3 regions of the Saccharopolyspora sp. NPDC003752 genome follow, and region 3 is predicted to be linked to each of the others. Evidence: riboswitches for the same ligand, from Rfam matches in the RefSeq annotation. Region 3 holds a riboswitch; each other region holds the start of a gene.
The links. A riboswitch is a leader RNA that binds a small molecule or an ion and turns the genes downstream of it on or off. The one in region 3 is predicted to bind glycine.

Region 1: it holds a riboswitch for glycine, as region 3 does, so the genes downstream of both, gcvT (glycine cleavage system aminomethyltransferase GcvT) here and gcvH (glycine cleavage system protein GcvH) in region 3, are expected to answer to the same signal.
Region 2: it holds a riboswitch for glycine, as region 3 does, so the genes downstream of both, gcvP (aminomethyl-transferring glycine dehydrogenase) here and gcvH (glycine cleavage system protein GcvH) in region 3, are expected to answer to the same signal.

The regions. Positions count from the first base shown of each region.
Region 1 covers NZ_JBSGJZ010000030.1:93,662-96,926, forward strand. Annotated here, with positions in the region: gene ACWEV3_RS31305 (acyl-CoA dehydrogenase family protein) at 1-692, opposite strand, end outside; gene ACWEV3_RS31310 (TetR/AcrR family transcriptional regulator) at 794-1,420, shown strand; glycine riboswitch at 1,498-1,597, shown strand; glycine riboswitch at 1,598-1,698, shown strand; gene gcvT (glycine cleavage system aminomethyltransferase GcvT) at 1,814-2,917, shown strand; gene glyA (serine hydroxymethyltransferase) at 2,943-3,265, shown strand, end outside.
Region 2 covers NZ_JBSGJZ010000008.1:138,271-141,535, forward strand. Annotated here, with positions in the region: gene ACWEV3_RS13115 (bifunctional nuclease family protein) at 301-777, shown strand; gene ACWEV3_RS13120 (MerR family transcriptional regulator) at 1,014-1,583, shown strand; glycine riboswitch at 1,671-1,772, shown strand; gene gcvP (aminomethyl-transferring glycine dehydrogenase) at 1,945-3,265, shown strand, end outside.
Region 3 covers NZ_JBSGJZ010000024.1:76,100-79,364, reverse strand. Annotated here, with positions in the region: gene ACWEV3_RS27640 (PucR family transcriptional regulator) at 1-1,221, opposite strand, end outside; glycine riboswitch at 1,334-1,438, shown strand; glycine riboswitch at 1,439-1,538, shown strand; gene gcvH (glycine cleavage system protein GcvH) at 1,585-1,956, shown strand; gene ACWEV3_RS27630 (L-serine ammonia-lyase) at 1,987-3,265, shown strand, end outside.

The sequences.
Region 1 (3,265 bases), on a different contig from region 3:
ACCTCGCCGAGCACGTTGTGCTCCGGGACCCGCACGTTGTCGAACACCAGCGCGGCGGGCTGCCGCTCCCACGGGCCCATGATGTCGATCGGCTCGGACTTCCAGCCCGCGTCGCGGTCGGCCAGGAAGCAGGTGACGCCGCCGCCTGCGCCCTTCTCCCGGTCGGTGACGGCGAAGACCATCACGAAGTCGGCGTCGATGCCGCCGGTGATGAAGGTCTTCTCGCCGTTGATGACCCACTCGTCGCCGTCCTTGACGGCGGTGGTGCGCAGGTTCTTGGCGTCCGAGCCGGCGCCGGGCTCGGTGATCGCGAAGCACGACTTGCGGGTGCCCTCGATCGTCGGGAGCAGGTAGCGCTCCTTCTGGTCGTCGTTGGCGTAGTACAGGATGTTGTCGGCGTAGCCGCCGAAGCGGAACGGCACGAAGGTGCGGCCGAGCTCGACCTCGATGAGCGCCGTCATCACCGCCGACAGGCCCATGCCGCCGTACTCCTCGGGCGTCTGCACGCCCCAGAACCCGGCCTGCTTCGCCTTGTCCTGCAGTTCCCGCTGCTCGTCCTTGGTCAGGCCGCGTTCCCCGGCGCGCTCGCGGCGCAGCACCTCCTGTTCCAGCGGCACCAGTTCGCGCTGGACGAAGTTGCGCACCCAGTCGCGGATGTCGCGTTCTGTGTCGGACAGCGAGAAGTCGACCATCGCCGGATCCTTTCCTGCGGCCAGCTAACTAACGTCGTTAGTTTTGTGGCAGCCTAAGGCGGTCCCGGCGAGCGCCGCAAGGGATCCGACGAGGAGAAGACGTGCCCAGACCGACCACCCCCCGGCTGTCGCCGGAACGCATCCGGCGGATCGGCCTGGAGATCATCGACGCCGACGGCCTCGAAGCGCTGTCCATGCGGCGGCTGGCCGAACGGCTCGGCGTCCGCGCGGCGTCGCTGTACAACCACGTGTCGACCAAGGACGAGCTGCTGCACGAGATCGCCGACGACGTGATGGCCGCGGTCGACGTCTCCGGCTTCGACGCGGACTGGACGACCGGCCTGCGCACCTGGGCGCGCTCCTACCGGGCCGCCCTGATCGCCCACCCGAACCTGGTCCCGTTCCTGGCCTACGGCCCGGCCCGCCGGGAGAACGCGCTGCGCCGGGCAGACGCGGTGCACGGCGGCCTGACCAGGGCGGGCTGGCCGCAGCGCTACGCCACGATGATCGGCGCCTCGACGAAGTACCTGGTGGTGGGCTCGGCGATGGGCTCCTTCAGCGGCGGCTTCCCGGACGACGCGGCGCTCTACGGCGACCGCTTCCCGCACCTGAACAAGGCCCACCTGCTCCGCGAGCACGCGGCGGAGATCGACGCCGACAGCTTCGAGCTGGCCCTGGCCGCCCTGGTCGACGGCCTGGAGAAGCAGTACGGCGAGCTCCCCGCCTGAGATCACTCACCCGCCCGGTTGACGTGGGTCACGCCGGTTCGTAGCGTCGGCGTTCACACAACCGAATACCGCGCCCACGACGTCGTGCGGGAGAGACTCCGGCCCGTTCCGGGACCGGAGCGCCGAAGGAGCAATTCTCCCCAGCAAACTCTCAGGCACCGGCACCGCACGGCACCAGGCGAACACGGAGAAAAGCAGAAGCGCCCGCTTCTCGCCCACGGTGCAAGCCGCCCCCTCGCGGGCGGCGAAACTCTCAGGCCAATGACTCCGGGGAGACCGCCCGACCAGCGCAAGCCCGCGCAGGTCGAGGTCGAGGCATCCCCGATAAGGTTGGGCTCAGTGAGCTGACCGGCCCTCGACTGCCGACCGGCGCCCACCAGGAGGAGTCTCACCATGTCGTCGCCACGACAGACGCCCTTGCACCACGTGCACGAAGCCCTCGGGGCGACGTTCACCGAATTCGCCGGCTGGCGGATGCCGCTGCGCTACTCGGGCGACACCGCCGAGCACAACGCGGTGCGCACCGGCGCCGGCCTGTTCGACCTGACCCACATGGGTGAGATCCGGATCAGCGGGCCGCAGGCCGCCGAGGCGCTGGACTACGCGCTGGTCGCCAACGCGTCCGCGATCAAGCCCGGCCGCGCCCGCTACACGATGATCTGCAACGCCGCCGGCGGCGTGCTCGACGACCTGATCGTCTACCGGCTCGGCGACGAGGAGTTCCTGGTGGTGGCCAACGCGGCGAACGCCGCCGTGGTCTCCGCCGAGCTGGCCGAGCGCATCGGCGGCTTCGACGCCGAGCACCAGGACGTCTCCGATGACTACGCGCTGATCGCGGTGCAGGGCCCGAACGCGGTCGCGATCCTCGCGCCGCTGACCGACACCGACCTCGCCGAGGTCAAGTACTACGCGGGCTACCGCAGCCGGGTCGCGGGCAAGGACGTGCTGCTGGCGCGCACCGGTTACACCGGCGAGGACGGCTTCGAGCTGTTCACCGAGCCCGGCGACGCCGAGGCGGTCTGGCAGGCGCTGACCTCCTCCGGCGCCGAGCACGGCCTGCAGCCCGCCGGGTTGTCCTGCCGCGACACGCTGCGGCTGGAGGCCGGCATGCCGCTGTACGGCAACGAGCTGTCCGCCGAGCTCACGCCCTTCCACGCCAACCTCGGCCGGGTGGTCAAGCTGGACAAGGCCGGCGACTTCGTCGGCAAGGACGCGCTGGCCGCCGCGGCCGAGAAGCCCACCGAGCGCACGCTGGTCGGCTTGAGCACCGAGCAGCGCCGGGCGCCCCGGCACGGCTACCGCGTGCTGGACGCCGACGGCGCCGAGATCGGCGTCGTGACCAGCGGCGCCCCCTCCCCGACGCTCGGCCACCCGATCGGGATGGCCTACGTGGACCGCGACCACAGCGAACCCGGCACGCAGCTGCAGGTCGACATCCGCGGCAAGGCCGTCGCGGTGCAGGTCGTCGAGCTGCCGTTCTACCGCCGCAATGCCTGAAGAGAAATACACAGGAGGCAACACCATGTCGACACCGGACCTGTTCAACGACCAGCTGGCCGCGGTGGACCCCGAGGTGGCGGCGGCGGTCGGCGCCGAACTCAACCGCCAGCAGAGCACGCTGGAGATGATCGCCTCGGAGAACTTCGCACCGCAGGCCGTCCTCGAGGCGCAGGGCTCGGTGCTGACGAACAAGTACGCCGAGGGCTACCCGGGCCGGCGCTACTACGGCGGCTGCGAGCACGTCGACGTCATCGAGCAGCTGGCCATCGACCGGGTCAAGGAGCTCTTCGGCGCGTCCTTCGCCAACGTGCAGCCGCACTCGGGCGCGCAGGCCAACGCGGCTGC
Region 2 (3,265 bases), on a different contig from region 3:
TCGACTGACTTCCCGCGCGGGGAATTTCCCGCCGTCGCAACCGGTTTCCACGTTGTAGCGGCCGCCTTTCGACCGGTCCGGCGGACGGGTCGGCGGTGTATCGTGCTGGTAATGCTCGATGAAGAGCTCAGCCAGCGGTTCGGACCAGATGCACCGGCAGGAAGGCCGCGGATTCGGTGGTCGACCAGACCGCTAAAGGGATGGGCGTGTCCGCCGCAACGCGGGTAGCGTCGGAGGCGTCGGTGCGCGATCCTCGACGGGGATGTCACGCTTCGGCGCGCTGGAGGAGGCGATGTGACGATGAGCAGCGAGATGCGCGTCGTCGGCGTGCGAGTTGAACTACCAGCAAACCAGCCGATTCTGCTGTTGCGCGAGGCGCACGGCGAGCGTTACCTGCCGATCTGGATCGGCTCGGTCGAGGCGACCGCCATCGCGCTGGAGCAGCAGGGTGTGCGGCCGCAGAGACCCCTTACCCACGACCTGTTGAAGGACGTCATCGGCGCCCTCGGGCGCGACCTGGAACAGGTGCGGATCACCGACCTGCAGGACGGCACCTTCTTCGCCGAGCTGGTGTTCGACGGGGATGTGCGGGTCTCCGCGCGGCCGAGCGACTCGGTGGCGCTGGCGCTGCGCATCGGGGTGCCCATCCACGCCGACGAATCGGTGCTGGACGAGGCGGGGCTGATCATCCCGGACGAGCAGGAGGACGAGGTGGAGAAGTTCCGCGAGTTCCTGGACTCCGTCTCCCCGGAGGACTTCCGCGGCGCCGACACCTGAGCCCGCCGATCGACCGACGACACAGCCTGGCCCCCGTCTGCGCGAGCAGGCGGGGGCCGGGTCGTCCGGGTGCCCCGCGCGTCGCGTTGACCTCCCCGCGGGGCAGGCCTACCGTCGAACTTACGCGAATTGCCCCGGTGTGATTCGGCCGCTGGGGGGTGTTCGCGGCCTCGGACCGCGATGGTCCGGGAGCTGGTGATCGTCGTCGGCTTCGTGCCGGACGAGGGGAGGCAGGCGTGGTCGAGGAAGCGTCCAACCGGGATGCTGCCGTGGAGCAGGGCGAGCTGTTCCCCGACGCCTCGCTGCCGGACGAACTGGTCGGCTACCGGGGTCCGGCCGCCTGCCAGATCGCCGGCATCACCTACCGCCAGTTGGACTACTGGGCGCGCACCAAGCTGGTCGGCCCGTCCATCCGCGGCGCCGCCGGCTCCGGCTCGCAGCGGCTGTACTCGTTCAAGGACATCCTGGTGCTCAAGGTGGTCAAGCGACTGCTGGACACCGGGGTGTCGCTGCACAACATCCGGGTCGCGGTGGAACACCTGCGCAACCGGGGCGTGCAGGACCTGGCCAGGCTGACGCTGTTCAGCGACGGGACGACGGTCTACGAGTGCACCTCTGCCGAGGAGGTGGTCGACCTGTTGCAGGGTGGCCAAGGAGTGTTCGGCATCGCCGTCAGCGGTGCGATGCGCGAGATCAGCGGCACGATCCACGACTTCCCGGCGGAACGGGCCGACGGCGCGGAGCTGGTCCCGATGGACGACGAGCTGTCCCGTCGGCGGCGCGACCGGCAGGCCGAGACCGGCTGAGCCGACCGGCCCCGACCGGGTGGTGTGTGGCCGGTGACATCGCTGGTCCGCTCGGACCCCCTGATCGGGTAAGCTGCGGCACATCGCCGACCCCGTGCGGGAGAGTCCGGCCCGGCCTAGGCCGCGGTCGGCGCCGAAGGAGCAACCCTCCCCGCCAACCTCTCAGGCCACCTGGACCGCACGGGCGAGATACCTCTGGAAAGAGGGTGCACCACGGCCGTGGTGCACCCCGCCGACGGTGCAAGCCCGGTTCCCGGGTGAAGCTCTCAGGCGTTCGCTTCGCGGACAGTGACAGAGGGGGAGAGCAGGGCAGTTCCGGCTGCCTGCCGCCCTTTGCCGCCGCGACGATTGAGGTTTGGCGATGACCGACGTGACCCACGACCGCATTCCCCTGGCCGCCCTGGAGCACGGCACGCCGTTCGCCGACCGGCACGTCGGCCCGATGCCGGCCGAACTCGCGCGCATGCTCGACGTGATCGGCGTCGGCTCGCTGGAGGAGCTGGGGCAGAACGCCGTGCCGGACACGATCCGGGAAGGCGACCTGCAGCTGGCGCTGCCGGAGCCGGCCACCGAGTCCGAGGCGCTGGCCGAGCTGCGCGAGCTGGCGCGCCGCTGTCGCCCGCACACCGAGATGATCGGGCTCGGCTACTACGGCACGGTCACGCCGCCGGTGATCCTGCGCAACGTGCTGGAGAGCCCCGCCTGGTACACGGCCTACACGCCGTACCAGCCGGAGATCTCGCAGGGCCGGCTCGAAGCGCTGCTGAACTTCCAGACGATGGTGGCCGACCTGGCCGGGGTGCCGGTGGCCAACGCGTCGATGCTCGACGAGTCCACCGCCGCGGCCGAGGGCATGACGCTGGTGCGCCGCGCGGGCCGGTCGAAGTCGCCGCGGTTCGTGGTGGACGCCGACACGCTGCCGCAGACCATCGCGGTGATCGAGACCCGCGCGGAGCCGCTGGGCATCGAGGTCGTCGTCGCCGACCTCGCCGCGGGCGCGCAGGCGCTGCCGGACGGCGAGTTCTTCGGCGTGCTGCTGTCCTACCCGGGCGCTTCCGGCGCGGTGCGGGACCACGAGGAGATCATCGCGGAGGTCCACCGGCGCGGCGCGAAGGTCGTCGTCGCGGCCGACCTGCTGGCGCTGACGCTGCTGCGCTCGCCCGGCGAGATCGGCGCGGACGTGGTGGTCGGCAGCACCCAGCGGTTCGGCGTGCCGATGGGCTTCGGCGGCCCGCACGCCGGGTTCATGGCCGTGGCCAAGGGCTTCGAACGGCAGCTGCCGGGGCGGTTGGTCGGCGTGAGCGTCGACGCCGACGGCAACCAGGCCTACCGGCTGGCGCTGCAGACCCGCGAACAGCACATCCGCCGTGAGAAGGCCACCAGCAACATCTGCACCGCGCAGGTGCTGCTGGCCGTCGTGGCTTCGATGTACGCGGTCTACCACGGCCCGGCCGGGCTGCGGTCGATCGCGACCCGCGCGCACCGGATGGCGGCGGTGCTCGCCGAGCAGCTGCGCCGCGGTGGCGTCGAGGTGCTGCACCAGGAGTTCTTCGACACGATCTTCGTGAAGGTGCCGGGCAAGGCCGACGACGTCGTCGCCAGGGCCCGCCGGGGCGGCATCAACCTCCGCCGCGTGGACGCCGACCACGTCGGCATCAGCTGCGACGAGACCACCACGCGGG
Region 3 (3,265 bases):
GTCGCGTAACTGGCCGGTGCGCAGCAGGCCGACCAGCTCCTCGGCCTGCGCGCGCGACTGGGGGAGGTCGGCGACCGCCACCGCATTGCCCACCGCGATCAGCGGGCGCGGCGAAGCGTCGTGGGACACGAGCGCTTCCCGCAGGTCCGGCCAGCCGCCCGCGCCCGCCCGGTCCGGCACCAGGGCGTAGAGCATGGTGCCGATCTCGGTGACCAGCGGGCGCCGTCCGATCCCGCGCGTGATCCACTCCCACATCGCCAGCCGGTGCCCCTCCGCTGGCCCGGCGGACGACGGCATTTCGATCGCGACGACCCGATGCGCCTCGTTGGGCACCGCCAGCTCGTTCACGGCCACCCGCCAGCCCTCGCCCCCCTCCAGCAGCAGCCGCACCTGCTCGGCGGACCGGCGGCGCTCCGCGTCCGCCACCGCCCGCCACCGCAGCAGTTGCAGCGCGACCAGCGGGGCGGTGTCGGCGAACGCGGTGGACCGCTCCTCGGAGACCTCGCCGGGCACCACGGCCCACATCGAACCGAGCAGCTCGCCGCCCATCCGGATCGGCACCACCAGGCGGGGCAGGGTGCCGTCCTGCTGGGCGGGCACGAAGATCGCCGAACTGCCCTTGCTGAGCTGGCGGAACGTGCCGCGGGCCCGGAACTTGGCGAGCACCTCGTCGGGCTGCTTCCGGCCCATGATGGTCGACACCCGCGCCGGGTCGGTCAGGTCCTGCCGGGCGGAGTAGGCCAGGACCTGGGAGTGCGCGTCCTCGATCGTGACCGGCGCGTCCACCACGTCGGCGACCGCGTCGGCGAGGCGGAACAGGTCGCCGACCCCGGTGCCGCGCGCGTCGGCCTCCTCGATGCCGGTCCCGCCCAGCGCCGCCCGGATCAGCCACACCAACTGCGCCCAACCGGTACCCGGCCGGACTTCCACCAGGGCCACCCCGGCTTCCTCGGCCGCCGCGGCCACCGCGTCGTCCACCGAGATCGGCGGCTTGAGCAGCACCGCTGCCGCGCCCTGCGCGCCGCAGGCCCTCGCCAGCCGCTTCGCCTGCTCGCGATCCGCGACTGCCACGCCCAGCACGAGGTCGCCGCCCGCCGCGGTCGGCGGCTCATCGGGTTCGGCGATGACGACGTCTCCCACGCAGACCGTCGGCTCCGGGCTGACCACTGTGCGCAGCAGCGTGGGGCCGACCCGTTCGACCAGCGCCCGGATGTCCAGCATCACCGGCCTCCTGAGTGCTTCGGGCCGCTGCCAGTCAGGTGGGGGAGGGCATTGACACCAGGGCTGGCCCGTTTATCGTTGCTGAGCACATCGACAATCGCATACCGGCCGTCGACCCCGTGCGGGAGAGACCTTGAGGGCTCACACCGAGCCGTCAGGGCGCCGAAGGAGCAAGACTCCCCACAAACTCTCAGGCACCCATGACCGTTCGGGCGAGGCAACTCTGGAAAGCGCGCGTCATCCGTGACGCTCCACCCACGGTGCAAGCCGCGAGAAACCGCGGCGAAGCTCTCAGGTTCCGAAACAGAGGGGGAGGCCCAGCCCCGGGCATCCCTGCCCCCGAAAGCCTTGGAGCCTCCCGACATGTCCCTGCCTGCGAACCTGCGCTACACCGAAGAGCACGAGTGGATCGAGGACCGCGACGAGCTGGTCCGGATCGGCATCACCCAGCACGCCGCGGACGCGCTCGGCGACATCGTCTTCGTGCAACTGCCCGAGGTGGGGGAGCAGATCGAGGCGGGCCAGGCCTGCGGCGAGCTGGAGTCCACGAAGTCCGTCAGCGACCTGTTCGCGCCGGTCACCGGCGAGGTCGTGGCGATCAACGAGTCCGTCGTGGACGATCCGGCGCTGGTCAACTCCGAGCCCTACGGCGAGGGCTGGCTGCTGGAGGTGCGCACCTCCGACACCGGTGCCCTGCTCACCGCCGAGCAGTACGCCGCGGTGATCGCGGAGTAGCGGGGAATAGGCGAGGGGAGGAGACGGTCAATGGCGATCAGCGTCTTCGACCTGTTCTCGGTCGGTATCGGGCCCTCCAGTTCGCACACGGTCGGCCCGATGCGCGCGGCCCGGCTGTTCGTGCAGCGGTTGCACGGCGAGGGCCGGTTGCCGCAGGTCAAGCGGATCAAGGCGGAACTGTTCGGGTCGCTCGGCGCGACCGGGCACGGGCACGGCAGCCCGAAGGCGGTGCTGCTCGGTCTCGAGGGGCACAGCCCGGAGACCGTCGACCCGGCGGCGGTGGAGGGCCGGGTCGCCGAGATCCGGGAGACCGGGCGGCTGCGGCTCGACGGCGTGCAGGAGATCCGGTTCACCGTGGACCGCGACCTGGTGATGCACCGGCGCAAGTCGCTGCCGCTGCACCCCAACGGCATGCGGTTCACCGCGACCGGCACCGACGGGGTCGAGCTGGAGAGCGCGGTCTACTACTCGGTCGGCGGCGGTTTTGTCGTCGACGAGGACGCCACCGGCACCGATCGGATCAAGCCCGACGCGACCCCGGTGCGGTACCCGTTCCGGACCGGCGCGGAACTGCTCGCCCGCACCGAGGAGTCCGGGCTGCCGATCAGCGGCGTCATGCTGGCCAACGAGCTGTCCTGGCGCGGCGAGGACGCCGTGCACAAGGAGCTGCTGGGCATCTGGCAGGTCATGCGCGAATGCGTGGACAACGGATGCCGGAACTCCGGCGAACTGCCCGGCGGGCTCAAGGTCCGGCGACGGGCGGCGGAGCTGGCCGCTTCGCTGACCGAGCACGACGATGCGCTGGAGTGGGTGACGCTCTTCGCGCTCGCGGTGAACGAGGAGAACGCGGCCGGCGGGCGCGTGGTGACCGCGCCGACCAACGGCGCGGCCGGGATCGTCCCCGCGGTGCTGCACTACTACATGCGGTTCGTGCCGGGCGCCGACGACGCCGGCGTGGTGCGCTTCCTGCTCGCGGCCGGTGCGGTCGGCGTGCTGTTCAAGGAGAACGCGTCGATCTCCGGTGCCGAGGTCGGCTGCCAGGGCGAGGTCGGGTCCGCGTGCTCGATGGCGGCCGCCGGGCTCGCCGAGGTGCTCGGCGGGACCCCGAGCCAGGTGGAGAACGCCGCGGAGATCGCGATGGAGCACAACCTCGGCCTCACCTGCGACCCGATCGGCGGTCTCGTGCAGATCCCGTGCATCGAGCGCAACGCAGTCGCGTCGGTGAAGGCGATCACGGCGGCTCGGATGGCGCTGCGCGGCGACGGCACCCATTTCGTCTCGCTGGACAAGGTCATCAAGACCATGCGCG